DNA from 2 places in the Bradyrhizobium cedriense genome. Region 1 is predicted to be linked to the other one. Evidence: predicted binding sites of a transcription regulator. Region 1 holds the regulator's gene; the other holds the start of a gene.
The links. The regulator PhoB, encoded in region 1, activates phosphate uptake and scavenging genes when phosphate is short. The targets are predictions, from matches to a motif close to TGTCATNNANCTGTCAT.

Region 1 (7,242 bases):
CCAACAGCTTCCAGCCCTTCATGATCAAGGTCTTCGACGGCGTTCCCGTGCTGGGGGCGATCTTCGCGGGTCCCCCGTCCTATCTCAGCCTTTTCAATGCCGCGCTGATCCTCGCCATCATGGTGCTGCCCTTCATCACCTCGATCTCGGTGGACGTGTTCAAGACGGTGCCGCCCGTGCTCAAGGAAGCCGCCTATGGCGTCGGCTGCACAACATGGGAAGTCGTCCGCAGCGTGGTGATCCCGTACACCCGTGTCGGCATCATCGGCGGCGTCATGCTGGCGCTGGGCCGCGCGCTCGGCGAGACCATGGCGGTGACCTTCATCATAGGCAACTCGTTCCGCATCTCCTCGTCGATCTTCGCGCCAGGCACCACGATCTCCGCGGCCATCGCCTCCGAATTCGCCGAGAGCGACGGCTTGCACCAGTCCGGCCTGATCCTGCTCGGTCTACTGTTGTTCGTGCTGACGTTCTTCGTGCTCGCAGCCGCGCGGCTGATGCTGATGCGCCTGGAAACCAAGGCCGGGAAGTGAAGCCATGAACCCGATTTATTCGCGCCGCCGCCGCTGGGACATCGTCATCCGCGGCCTCTGCATGGCAGCCGCCGCCTTCGGCGTCACCTGGCTCGCCCTGATCCTCGCCACGCTGCTTTACAACGGCCTCGCCGGTCTGAACCTGCAGATCTTCACCGAGAACACGCCGCCGCCCGGATCGAGCGAGGGCGGCCTGCTCAACGCCATCGTCGGCTCCCTCATCATGACCGTGATCGGCGTCGGCATCGGCGCGCCGCTCGGCCTGTTCGCCGGCACCTATCTCGCCGAATATGGCCGCAACGACAGGCTGACCTCGGTGATCCGCTTCATCAACGACATCCTGCTCTCGGCGCCGTCGATCATCATCGGCCTGTTCATCTACGGCGCGGTCGTGGTGCCGATGCGGAGCTTCTCGGCGATCGCAGGCGCGCTGGCGCTGGCCGTGATCGTGATCCCGGTCGTGGTGCGCACCACCGAGGACATGCTTCTGCTGGTGCCGAATCCGCTGCGCGAAGCCGCCAGCGCACTGGGCTTGCCGCGCTCGCTGGTGATCAAGCGGATCGCCTATCGCGCCGCGCGCTCCGGCCTCATCACCGGCGTGCTGCTCGCCACCGCCCGCGTCGCCGGCGAGACCGCGCCGCTGCTGTTCACCGCGCTGTCCAACCAGTTCTTCAGCCTCAGCCTGAACAAGACGATGGCCAACCTGCCGGTCACCATCAACAACTTCGTGCAGAGCCCCTACGCCTACTGGAAGCAGCTCGCCTGGAGCGGTGCGTTGCTGATCACCCTGACCGTGCTTGCCCTGAACATTGGCGCCCGCATCCTCGGGGCCGAGAGGACTGCAAAATGAGTGAAATGTCTGTTTCCGTAAGTGCGCCGGTCGTTCATCCGGGCTCGCAGCCGCTGCCCGAGGCGCCCGCCAAGGTCACTGCGCGCAACCTGAACTTCTATTATGGTGAACACCACGCGCTGAAGAACATCAACCTGGCGCTCGGCACCAATCGCGTTACGGCGTTCATCGGTCCGTCGGGCTGCGGCAAGTCGACCCTGCTGCGCATCTTCAACCGGATGTACGATCTGTATCCGGGGCAGCGCGCCACCGGTCAGCTCATGCTCGACCAGACCAACATCCTCGATCCCAAGCTCGATCTCAATCTGCTGCGTGCGCGGGTCGGCATGGTGTTCCAGAAGCCGACGCCGTTCCCGATGACGATCTATGAGAACATCGCCTTCGGAATCCGCCTCTACGAGAAGATCTCGAAGTCCGAGATGGATGACCGGGTCGAGAAGGCGCTGCGCGGCGGCGCGCTGTGGAACGAGGTCAAGGACAAGCTCAATGCCTCCGGCCTGTCGCTCTCCGGCGGCCAGCAGCAGCGCCTCTGCATCGCCCGCACCGTCGCCGTGCGGCCCGAGGTGATCCTGTTCGACGAGCCCTGCTCGGCGCTCGACCCGATCTCGACCGCCAAGGTCGAGGAGCTGATCCAGGAATTGTCCGAGAACTACACCATCGCGATCGTCACCCACAACATGCAGCAGGCGGCGCGCGTCTCCGACAAGACCGCCTTCATGTATCTCGGCGAGTTGATCGAGTTCGACGACACCAGCAAGATCTTCACGTCGCCGAGCGACCGGCGCACGCAGGATTACATCACCGGCCGGTTCGGTTGAGGAGACGGAATATGGGTTCTGAACATACCGCGAAAGCCTTCGACACCGATCTCCAGGAGCTCACCCGTCTGGTCGCCGAGATGGGCGGCATCGCCGAGCGCATGATCGTCGATTCCGTGGACGCGCTGATCCGCCGCGACGTCGCGCTCGGGCAGCGCGTCGTCACCATCGACGTCGAGCTCGACGGGCTGCAGAAGCGCATCGAGGAGCGCGCCGTGCTCACCATCGCCCGCCGCCAGCCGATGGCGGTCGATTTGCGCGAGATCGTCGGCGCCATGCGCGTCGCGACCGATCTCGAGCGGATCGGCGACCTCGCCAAGAACATGGGCAAGCGCGTCGCGGCGCTCGAGACGGACTTCCATCCGCTCAAACTGTTCCGCGGCCTGGAACATATGACTGACCTCGTGCAACAGCAGGTCAAGTCCGTGCTGGACGCCTATGCCGCGCACGATCTGCCGGCGGCGATGGCGGTGTGGAAGGGCGACGAGGAAGTCGACGCCATCTGCACCTCGTTGTTCCGCGAGCTCCTCACCTACATGATGGAGGATCCGCGCAACATCTCGTTCTGCATCCACCTGATGTTCTGTGCCAAGAACATCGAGCGGATCGGCGACCACGCCACCAACATCGCCGAGACCGTGTTCTACATGATCGAGGGGCAGACGATCACCGACAAGCGGCCGAAGGGCGACATGACGAACTTCGCCACGACGGTGCCGAATACCTAAACGGTGCCGAATACCTAAGGAGCGACGACAACATGGGCGCACGCATTATGGTGGTTGAGGACGAGGAAGCTCTCACCGAGCTTCTTCGCTACAACCTCGAAGGCGACGGCTATGACGTCGAGACGGTGATGCGCGGCGATGACGCCGACACCCGCCTCAAGGAGCACATTCCCGATCTGATCGTGCTCGACTGGATGCTGCCTGGCCTGTCGGGCATCGAACTGTGCCGACGGCTTCGGACCCGCCCCGAAACCAAGCAGCTCCCGATCATCATGCTGACCGCGCGTGGCGAGGAGAGTGAGCGGGTGCGGGGTCTTGCCACCGGCGCCGACGACTACATCGTCAAGCCGTTCTCGGTGCCGGAGCTGCTCGCGCGCGTGAAGGGCCTGCTCAGGCGCGCCAGCCCCGAGCGGCTCGCTACCGTGCTCGCCTATGGCGACATCGAGCTCGATCGCGACAAGCGCCGCGTGGCGCGCTCGGGCCGGCCAATCGATCTCGGCCCGACCGAATATCGTCTGCTGGAGTTCTTCCTGGAGCATCCCGGGCGCGTGTTCTCGCGCGAGCAGCTGCTCGACAGCGTCTGGGGTCGCGACATCTACATCGACGAGCGTACCGTCGACGTCCATATCGGCCGCCTGCGCAAGCTGCTCAATCTCGGCCGCGAGCAGGATCCGATCCGCACGGTCCGCGGCGCCGGCTATGCGCTGGACGACCGGTTTGCGAAGGCGGAGCAGACTTAGGGTTTGCTCAGGCAGACGTGATTGAGCGGGCTGCCACGGCATCCTCCGATGTCGTCCCTGCGAACGCAGGGACCCATAACCACAGGACGTGGTTTGGCGAAGACTCGGAGTGACGATCCCGCGATAATTGTACCCCGGGACTACGGGTCCCTGCGTTCGCAGGGACGACATCCAATGTGTTGAGACGTCTTTGCGCTACGACTGGCCGCGCGCGCCGGGCTCAGCGCGGACCCGGCTTCGCCGGCGCACGGCGGCGATCCGCCGCGGGCTGATAGGCCACGCGCGAATGCTGAGCGCAGTAGGGCAGGCCGGAGAGCGCCTTGCCGCCGCAGAAGAAGAAATCCGGGCTCGAGGGGTCGCCGACCGGCCAGTGGCAGGTCGCCTCGTTCAATTCCAGCAGCGACAGCCGCTGGCTCATCGGCACGACGTTGTCGTAGGTGACAGGCTCGGCCTCCACCTCGACCTCGAAGGCCTGCGCCAGTGCGGTGTTGCCGCGCGAAACGGGGCGGGTCACCCGCATCATGTGCTGCGCGGGCCGCGCCTTGCGCGGCCGGGGCGCTGCCGATGAAGGGCTTTTGGCGCGGCCGGACAGGCCGAGCCGGTGCACTTTGCCGATCACGGCGTTGCGGGTCACATTGCCGAGCTCTGCCGCGATCTGGCTGGCCGAAAGTCCGGCCTCCCAGAGCTTTTTCAGCTGCTCGACGCGATCATCGGACCAGGTCAAAACCGTCATTGCACCCTTTCCTTCGCTGCGCGGCTGCCATCCTGGGGCCTTCGCAGCGAATGCCTAAGCCTTGAAAACCCGTGCCCCCAGAATCCCTTAAGGCTCGCCGGGCGCGCTCAAAACGCCCGAACGTTACGCCGGTACATGAGGACTCTTGGGATCAGAACCGCTGCACGAGATGTCGTATCTGACAATTCAAACGCTACAATATGGCGTGACTCCCGCGCAAGAGTCCGCCGACTCGCTTCCACATGTTCCGTGGTGAAAACCCCGCAAAATCGGCACCGCAAGACTACGGAGTCAGCGTTTCGCGAGGCTTTCCGGACGGCATTGACACCCGTTTTGCCAAGCATAAGATAGTGCCACGTGCCGCCCTTAAAAGGCGGCACGTTTCGTTTTCCGGGCCGGTCAATGGTGCGTTGCGAGTGCACGCTTCACGCCGTCCGCAACATCAAGTGACGTCATGACTAACAGCGCCGCGCCGCATTTGCTCCCCGTTTTCGCCAGGGCCGACCTCGGTTTCGAACGCGGCGAAGGCTGCTGGCTGATCGCGACCAATGGGGATCGATATCTGGATTTCACCTCTGGCGTGGCGGTGAATGCGCTCGGCCATGTCCATCCCGCGCTGGTCAAGGCGTTGCAGGAGCAGGCGACGAAGCTCTGGCACATGTCGAACCTGTTCCAGAGCCCGGACGGCGAGAAGCTCGCAAGCCGCCTCTGCAACGAGAGCTTTGCCGACTTCGTATTCTTCTGCAATTCCGGTGCGGAGGCGCTGGAAGGCGTGATCAAGCTGGTGCGCCACCATCACTTCTCCAAGGGGCATCCGGAACGTTACCGCATGATCACCTTCGAGGGCGCCTTCCATGGCCGCACGCTGGCAACGCTCGCTGCCACCGGATCTGCAAAATACCTCGAGGGCTTCGGTCCGCCGATGGACGGCTTCGACCAGGTGCCCCATGGCGACCTGGAAGCTGTGAAGAAGGCGATCGGCCCGCACACCGCCGGCATCCTGATCGAGCCGATCCAGGGCGAGGGGGGCGTTCGCTCTGCGCCTCCCGCCTTCCTGAAGGCGCTGCGCGAGCTCTGCAATGAGCGCGGCCTGTTGCTCGCCTTCGATGAGGTGCAGACGGGCATGGGCCGCACCGGCGAACTCTTTGCGTACAAGCGCACCGGTGTCACACCTGACGTGATGTCGCTCGCCAAGGCGCTCGGCGGCGGCTTCCCGATCGGGGCGGTGCTGGCCACCTCGGAGGCCGCTTCCGGCATGGGGCCTGGGTCGCATGGCTCCACTTTCGGCGGCAATCCGCTCGCGATCTCGGCTGCGAACGCCGTGCTCGACGTCATGCTCAAGCCGGGCTTCTTCGATCACGTGCAAAAGATGTCGTTGCTGCTGAAGCAGAAGCTTGCCTCCGTGATCGACCGTCATCCCGACGTCGTCAGCGAGGTGCGCGGGGAGGGGCTCCTGATCGGCATCAAGGCCGTCGTGCCCTCGGGCGATCTCGTCGCGGCGTTGCGCGCCGAGAAATTGCTCACCGTCGGGGCCGGCGACAATGTCGTGCGCTTCCTGCCGCCTTTGATCGTCACCGAGGCCGAGATCGAGGACAGCGTCGCGCGGCTCGAACGTGCCTGTGCTGCGATCTCGTCCGGTCAGACCAAGCGGGCGGCAAGCTGATGAGCAAGTCGCCAAAGCATTTCCTCGATATCAACGAGCTGCCGCTGTCGGAGCTCAAACGCATGCTCGCCGCATCGTCCGCGATGAAGGCCAAGCAGAAGGCGCAGCAGCCGGTCAGGCCGCTCGAAGGCAAGACGCTGGCGATGATCTTCGAGCGGCCCTCGACCCGGACGCGGGTGTCGTTCGACGTCGGCATGCGCCAGCTCGGCGGCGAGGCGATCATGCTCACCGGCGCCGAGATGCAGCTCGGCCGCGGCGAGACCATCGCCGACACGGCGCGCGTGCTCTCGCGCTATGTCGACGCCATCATGATCCGCATCCTCAACCACGATGCATTGCTGGAGCTTGCGGCCAACGCCACCGTGCCCGTCATCAACGGCCTGACGCGTCGCTCGCATCCCTGCCAGGTGATGGCCGACCTCATGACCTACGAGGAGCATCGCGGCCCGATCGAGGGCAAGACGGTGGCCTGGACCGGCGACGACAACAACGTGCTGGCGTCGTGGGCGCATGCCGCCGAGCGCTTCAAGTTCCAGCTCAACGTCGCAACGCCTACGGAGCTCGCGCCGAAAAAGGCGATGCGCGACTGGATCAAGGCGACCAATGCGCCGATCGTGCTCGGCACCGATCCGGAAGCCGCCGTGCGCGGCGCCGATTGCGTCGTCACCGACACCTGGGTATCGATGGGCGACAAGGAGGGCGAGCACCGCCACAACGTGCTCAAGCCGTACCAGGTCAACGCCAAGCTGATGTCGCTCGCCAAGCCGGACGCGCTGTTCATGCACTGCCTGCCCGCCCATCGCGGCGAGGAGGTCACGGATGAAGTGATCGACGGCCCGCAATCGGTCGTGTTCGACGAGGCCGAAAACCGCCTGCATGCGCAAAAGGGCATTCTGGCCTGGTGCTTTGACGCGGTGAAGTGATCTCAGCGGTGGGGCTGCGTCGCTGGGCCATTCTCCGCTGTCGTCCCGGACAAGCGCCGCACAGCGGCGCGCCGATCCGGGACCATAACCACAGGAAGTCGTTTGGCGAGGACTCGGACTTGTCATCGCCGGCTACAACGTAATCCTGTGGTTAAGGGTCCCGGGTTCGCGCTTCGCGCGCCCCGGGACGACACTCTTGTGCCCCTTCCATTTCCGCCCTCCGACCCCAGATAGAGCGCCATGGTTTTCCAATC
Region 2 (7,242 bases), on a different contig from region 1:
AGATTGCCTCATCATCGCGAGTGATCAGAGCGCCGCGAGCGAATCAACAACGAGGCAGGCCATGGTAAAACCGTTCCCGTCCAAGACCCATATCGGCAACCATATGCTGCATCCGGAAACCTTGATGCTGACCTATGGCTATGATCCGCAATTGTCGGAAGGCGCCATCAAGCCGCCGGTGTTCCTGACTTCCACCTTCGTGTTCAAGACGGCCGAAGACGGGCAGGATTTCTTCGACTACGTCGCCGGCCGGCGCGAGCCGCCGGAAGGCATGGGCGCGGGCCTCGTCTATTCGCGCTTCAATCATCCCAACAGCGAGATCGTCGAGGACAGGCTCGCGATCTACGAGCGCACGGAGAGTTGCGCGCTGTTCTCATCCGGCATGGCGGCCATCTCAACCACCATCCTGGCGTTCGTTCGCCCCGGCGACGTCATCCTGCACTCCCAGCCGCTCTATGGCGGAACGGAAACCCTGCTGACGAACACGCTTGCACGCCTGTCGATCGGCGCCGTCGGCTTTGCCGACGGAATCGACGAAACGGCGGTCAAGCAGGCGTCGGAGGAGGCCATGGGGAAAGGGCGGGTTTCGATGATCCTGATCGAGACGCCGGCCAATCCGACCAACGGCCTTGTCGACATCGCGATGATCCGCCGTGTTGCCGACGCGATCGGAAAGGCGCAGGGGCACACACCGATCATCGCCTGCGACAATACCCTGCTCGGACCGGTGTTTCAGCGGCCGATCGAGCACGGTGCGGACCTCTCGCTGTACTCGCTGACCAAATATGTCGGCGGTCATTCCGATTTGATCGCGGGCGCAGCGCTCGGCTCGAAGGCGTTCATGAAGGGGATCAAGGCTCTGCGCGGCGCCATTGGGACCCAGCTCGATCCGCATTCCTGCTGGATGATCAACCGTTCGCTGGAGACGCTGAGCCTGCGGATGGAGAAGGCCAACGACAATGCGCGCCTCGTGGCGGACTTCTTGCGCGATCATCCGAAGGTCGCCAAGGTCCATTACCTCGGTCATCATGAGGAGGCATCGCCAGCCGGGCGCGCATTTGCGAGGCAGTGTCTCGGTGCGGGATCCACCTTCTCCTTCGACATCGAAGGCGGCAAGGAGGCGGCGGTGAAGTTCCTCAACGCGCTGCAGATCCTCAAGCTGGCGGTGAGCCTCGGCGGAACGGAATCGCTTGCCAGCCTGCCCGCAACCATGACCCATTCCGGCGTCCCCGCCGACATCCGCCGGAAAATCGGCGTCCTCGATTCCACGATCCGACTATCGATCGGCATCGAAAATCCGTCGGACCTGATCGCCGACCTCGCGCAGGCGCTGAACGCGGCCTGAGCGCCCTCTGGAATCGAAGAGGCCGGACGTCCGCTCCTGCGTCCGGTCTTCCCCGACGAAGCAGCCTTGATTCCTACTTCGTCACCTGACCGCGGATCTCGCCGCCCGGGTTCGCCGCCGTGTGGATGTTGATGTAGTACTTGCCGCCGAGCAGATCGGCGGCCTGCGCGTCAGTCAGGGTCGCTTCGCCCTTGACCGGGCTTGAGGCCGCGTTCGGGATCGGGACAGCAACGCCTGCGTTCTTGCCGGCCTCGGCCGGCCCGTGGAAATGCGCGGCGGTGGCGGGCCCGGAGAGGCCGGAATAAGTGACGGTCCAGGACAGTTTCTTGCTGGCGGCATCGTAGTTGAGATCGGCCGTTCCCGTGGCGCTGCTGGTCGTCGCCGGCACCTCGGCCTTGCCGTCCAGCGTTGCCTTCAGCTTTTCAGCGTTCGCGGACCCTGCAAAGGCAACGGCGCCGAGCGCGAACACGGCAATGACGGACTTGTTCATGACATTCTCCCTGTTGAATCCGACGGGGCTGCCAAACTTCCAACAGCCGGCTTTTCAGTTTATTCCCGTCTTCGGCCAGGGCGGGCTAAAATCTTCGTGGCTGGAGCCGCGACGACTTCGGTCATAAGTTCGCCGTAACGAGTGAATGGGTGCGCATGTTGCAACGAACAATTTTCGTGGCGCTGCTCGTCGCGATCGCCGCTGCCGGCCTCTACTGGTGGCTCAGTGCGCCCGTGGTGGCGGCTGCGAGCGCCATCCCGGCCCGTTCGCCTGATCTCGCCAATGGCGAGGCGATGTTCAACGCCGGCGGCTGCGCATCCTGCCATGCCGTTCCCAATCAACCCGATCGTCTCAGGCTTGGTGGCGGCGTCGCGATCAAGTCGCCGTTCGGAACGTTCCACGCACCGAACATCTCGCCGGATCCGAACGACGGCATCGGCAAATGGACGGACGCCGATTTCATCAACGCGGTGATCCACGGGGTCTCGCCGTCCGGGCAGCACTACTTTCCGGCGTTTCCCTACACCTCGTACCAGCACGCCAGGCGGGAGGACGTGCTCGATCTCTTTGCGTATCTGAAGACGCTGCCGGCCGTTGCGGGCAAGGTGCGTGACCACGATGTCGGCTTTCCCTTCCACATCCGCCGCAACATCGGGATCTGGAAGTTCCTGTTCATGGACGGCAAGCCTTTCGTTGCCGACGGCAGCAAGTCGCCGCAGTGGAATCGCGGTGCGTATCTCGTCAGCAGTTTCGGCCATTGCGCCGAATGCCACAGCCCGCGCAATGCGCTCGGCGGCATCATCTCCGGCGAGCGCTTTGCCGGCGGGCCAAATCCGGAAGGTGAGGGCTGGGTTCCGAACATCACCCAGAAGCGGCTCGGCGAGTGGAGCGCGAAGGACCTCGCCTATTTCCTCAAGACGGGGGAATTGCCTGATGGCGACAGTGTCGGCGGCGCGATGACGCGCGTGATCAAGAACACCTCGCACTTGCCGGACGAGGATCTCGCGGCGATGGCGGAGTACCTCAAATCGCTGCCGCCGGTGGACGGACCGACGCCGCCGAAGCGCAAGCAGGGGAGCTAGGACAGCTCGAGCTAGCCGGTACCGAACGCCTTGAAGGTGATGATGGTGAGGGTGTCCTGGATGCCCGGCAGCACCTGCACCTTCTCGTTCACGAAATGGCCGATGTCGGTGTCCTTGTCGACGTAGAACTTCACCAGGAGGTCGTATTGGCCGGCCGTGGAGTAGATCTCGGAGGCGATCTCGGCTTCGGCAAGCGCATTGGCCACCGTGTAGGACTGGCCGAGCTTGCATTTGATCTGGACGAAGAAAGGGACCATCGCGGGCACTCCGAAAGCGTATCTGGCGACTAATAGGCCAAAACCGCCCGGATTTAGCAAGCGAACTTGCTGGGGTCGGCGCGGGCTTGCTAAAATGGTTCATGGCTCGAGAACGCGGAAAACCGTCATGACGACCCCGGTCGCACTCACCATCGCAGGCTCCGATTCGAGCGGCGGCGCCGGCATCCAGGCGGACTTGAAGACCTTTGCCGCGCTCGGCGTCTACGGCGCCTCCGTGATCACGGCGCTGACGGCGCAGAACACGCGCGGCGTCACCGGCATCCACGCGGTGCCGGCCACGTTCGTGACCGAACAGATCGACGCGGTGTTCTCCGATCTCGAAATCGGCGCGGTGAAGATCGGCATGGTGGCCCAGGTCGCCAGCATCGATGCCATCGCGGCCGCACTGTCACGCTGGGCGCCCCGGCACGTCGTGCTCGATCCCGTCATGGTGGCGACCTCGGGCGACCGCCTGCTGGCCGCCGAAGCCGTCGACGCCCTGCGCACCAGGCTGATCCCGCTGGCCGCCGTGATCACGCCGAACCTGCCGGAGGCCGCGGCTCTGCTCGAGGAGCCGGTGGCGGCAAGCGAGGCGGAGATCGAAGGGCAGGGGCGCCGCCTGCTGGCGCTCGGCTGCCGTGCCGTCCTGATCAAGGGCGGGCATGGCGAGGGCGCGGAGAGCATCGACTATCTGGTCGACGCCGAAAGCACGATCGCGCTCGCTGCGCCGCGCGTCCCCACCCGCAACACCCATGGCACTGGCTGCTCGCTATCGTCGGCGATCGCGGCGGGGCTCGCCAAGGGCGAGGATCTGGACAACGCCGTGCGCAATGCCAAGGCCTGGATCAGCGCTGCGATCGGCGCCGCGGACCGCTTCAGCGTCGGCCACGGCCACGGGCCGATCCATCATTTCCACAGGTTCTACTGACGCAGGCCGCCCGCGGCAGCGCGGCCGTCCATCCGTTCAACGCTGGCTTTCACCCTCCCCCCTCCCGGGGTTCCTCCAGGGGGAGGGTAGTTTCTTGCGATGCCCCGCGGCACCATGTCGCCTGATTGTCGCATGCGACTGATATTCGCGGGGAGGGCGAGGCGAAGTTTGATTCGTATCTGAGGTGCCTCAAGGTTCAATCGGTCATCCCCCTGTCACGGGACATTGTTACAGGCTGGCGCATGGGAAGTTACGCTGTGAGTGACGAGAGCCCTGAGCGGCGCTTTCGCACCTTGTTCATCTCCGACGTTCATCTCGGAGCCCGCGGTTCTCAAGCCGACCTTCTGCTCGACTTCCTGCGCTACCACGACGCCGACACGATCTATCTCGTCGGCGACATCGTGGACGGCTGGGCGCTGAAATCGAGCTGGCACTGGCCGCAATCGCACAACGACCTCGTCCAGAAGCTGCTGCGCAAGGCGCGCAAGGGCGCCAAGATCATCTACATTCCCGGCAATCACGACGAGTTCCTGCGCAACTATTACGGCACGCATTTCGGCGGCATCGACGTCGTCGAGAACACGGTTCACGCCGGCGCCGACGGCAAGCGCTATCTCGTCATCCACGGCGACATCTTCGATCTCGTGGTGCAGAACGCGCGCTGGCTCGCCCACCTCGGCGACAAGGCCTACGACTTCGCGATCCAGATGAATCGCTTCGTCAACTTCTTTCGCCGCCTGTTCAAGGTGCCCTATTGGTCGCTGTCGCAATGGGCCAAGCAGAAGGTCAAGAACGCCGTCAATTACATCGGCGCGTTTGAGCAGGCGCTCGCCGCCGAGGCGCGACGCTACGATGCCGATGGCGTGATCTGCGGCCACATCCATTATGCCGTAATCCGCGAAGAGTCCGGCATCCGCTACATGAATTGCGGCGACTGGGTCGAGAGCTGCACCGCGCTGGTCGAGCACGACGACGGCCATTTCGAGATCATCACCTGGGCGGACCAGGTGCAGAAGCCGGCAACCGTCCCGCAGGTCGCGGCAAGGGCTGCCTGATGCGCATCCTGGTCGCGACCGACGCCTGGCACCCGCAAGTCAACGGTGTGGTTCGGACGCTGACCAAGCTTGCTGATGCCGGCAAAAGCCTCGACCTCGAGTTCGCCTTTCTGACCCCGCAATCGTTTCGTACCTTCGCGATGCCGAGCTATCGGGACGTGCGGCTCGCCATGCCGCGCCCGGCGCGGATTGCAGAGCTGATCGAGGAGGCGCGTCCCGACAGCATCCACATCGCGACGGAAGGGCCCATCGGCCTGATGGTCCGCCGCTACTGCCGCCAGCGCAAGCTGCCGTTCACGACCAGCTTCCACACCCGTTTCCCCGAATATGTGCGGGCCCGCGTTCCGGTTCCGGGCTCGCTGATCTGGCGGGCGCTGCGCCGTTTCCATGGCACCAGCAGTGCCGTGATGGCGGCAACGCCCGCGCTTGCCCGCGAGCTGACCGAGCGTGGTTTCGACAATGTCGTGCTGTGGCCGCGTGGCGTCGACACCCATCTGTTCCATCCTCGGTCGATCGATCTCTGCCTGCCGGCACCGGTGTTTCTGTCGGTCGGGCGAGTGGCGGTGGAGAAGAATCTCGAAGCTTTCCTCGATCTCGACCTGCCCGGCACCAAGGTGATCGTCGGCGACGGCCCGGACCGGGCCGGGCTCGAAGAAGCCTATCCCGATGCGATCTTCCTCGGCGAGAGGCACGGCGAGGAGCTGGCGGAAATCTATGCCGCCGCCGACGTCTTCGTGTTCCCGAGCAGGACCGACACGTTCGGCCTGGTCCTGCTGGAAGCGCTCGCGAGCGGCCTGCCGGTGGCGGCCTTCCCGGTGAAGGGTCCTCGCGACGTGATCGGCGATGCCCCCGTCGGCGCGCTCGACTGCGATCTGCGCAATGCCTGCTTTGCCGCGCTCGACATCTCCCGGCAGGACTGTGTCGCTTTCGCTGCCAACTATACCTGGGAGGCCTCGGCCCGGGCTTTCGTGGCCAGCATCGAGGCGGTCGGCGCCGTGCTGCCGGGCCGGAACGAGGCGGAACAGCCGCGCTTCGTCGCCTGAAACGGGTGTTTTTCTGCTTTGACGCGCCTTCTTGACGCGAACCGGTATCCTCTTCGCTCGAAAACGCTTCCGATCCTCGCGCGGAGGTGTCTTGCCCGCGGCGCAATCGCCGCGATAATGTCTGACATGACAGAACAGCTCCTCCCGATCGGCCCTGCCGACATCGATGCCGCAGCGCGCGTGATCGCGCCCTACGCCATCCGCACCCCGCTGTTGTCCTTTCCCGTGCTCAACGAGCGCGTCGGTGCGAAGGTCTTCCTGAAGCCGGAAATGCTCCAGCGCACCGGCTCGTTCAAGTTCCGCGGCGCCTTCAACAAGGTGTTCTCGATCCCGCAGGACAAGCGCGCCGGCGGCGTCGTCGCGTTTTCCTCCGGCAACCACGCCCAGGGCGTGGCGGCCGCGGCAAAGATCCTGGACATGCAGGCGACCATCGTGATGCCTGCGGATGCGCCGCTGTCGAAGCGTGAGCGCACCAAATCCTACGGCGCCGAGGTCGTGCTGTACGATCGCGACAAGGACGATCGCGAGGCGATCTCGCGCGGCATTGCCGAGAAGCGCGGTGCGACGCTGGTCAAGCCCTATGACGATCCCTTCGTGATAGCAGGGCAGGGCACCGCCGGTCGCGAGATCGCCGAGGACATGGCGAGCCTCGGCCTCGCCCCTGATATCGTGGTGGCACCGGCCTCCGGCGGCGGCCTGATCGCCGGGGTCGCGACCGCCGTGAAGGCGCGCTATCCGCTGGCCGAGATCGTGGTGGCCGAGCCCGAGGCATTCGACGATCACGGCATTTCGCTGAGCGCCGGCCATCGTGAGCCGCATCGGCCCGCAGGCCGCACCATCTGCGATGCGCTGATGGCCCTGATGCCCGGCGAGATGACGTTTGCGATCAACAGCAAGCTGCTCGCGCGCGGCGTGACCGCCTCGGACAAGGAAGTCGGCGCGGCCGTCGCCTTCGCCTATCGCGAGCTCAAGCTCGTGGTGGAGCCCGGCGGCGCCGTCGGCCTCGCCGCGCTGCTCGCCGGACGCCTCGACGTCGCGGGCA

Region 2: the regulator PhoB is predicted to act here: its motif matches at 4,305-4,321, upstream of ACYCVF_RS04915 (UDP-2,3-diacylglucosamine diphosphatase).

The regions. Positions count from the first base shown of each region.
Region 1 is NZ_JBTSWB010000004.1:577,582-584,823, forward strand. It holds gene pstC (phosphate ABC transporter permease subunit PstC) at 1-533, shown strand, start outside; gene pstA (phosphate ABC transporter permease PstA) at 538-1,383, shown strand; gene pstB (phosphate ABC transporter ATP-binding protein PstB) at 1,380-2,201, shown strand; gene phoU (phosphate signaling complex protein PhoU) at 2,213-2,929, shown strand; gene phoB (phosphate regulon transcriptional regulator PhoB) at 2,962-3,669, shown strand; gene ACYCVF_RS19345 (GcrA family cell cycle regulator) at 3,890-4,402, opposite strand; gene ACYCVF_RS19350 (acetylornithine transaminase) at 4,857-6,065, shown strand; gene argF (ornithine carbamoyltransferase) at 6,065-6,988, shown strand; gene ACYCVF_RS19360 (Hsp33 family molecular chaperone) at 7,229-7,242, shown strand, end outside.
Region 2 is NZ_JBTSWB010000001.1:1,040,666-1,047,907, forward strand. It holds gene ACYCVF_RS04890 (cystathionine gamma-synthase family protein) at 62-1,345, shown strand; gene ACYCVF_RS04895 (CHRD domain-containing protein) at 1,419-1,835, opposite strand; gene ACYCVF_RS04900 (c-type cytochrome) at 1,991-2,917, shown strand; gene ACYCVF_RS04905 (Lrp/AsnC ligand binding domain-containing protein) at 2,929-3,174, opposite strand; gene thiD (bifunctional hydroxymethylpyrimidine kinase/phosphomethylpyrimidine kinase) at 3,302-4,102, shown strand; gene ACYCVF_RS04915 (UDP-2,3-diacylglucosamine diphosphatase) at 4,345-5,157, shown strand; gene ACYCVF_RS04920 (glycosyltransferase family 4 protein) at 5,157-6,200, shown strand; gene ACYCVF_RS04925 (threonine/serine dehydratase) at 6,327-7,242, shown strand, end outside.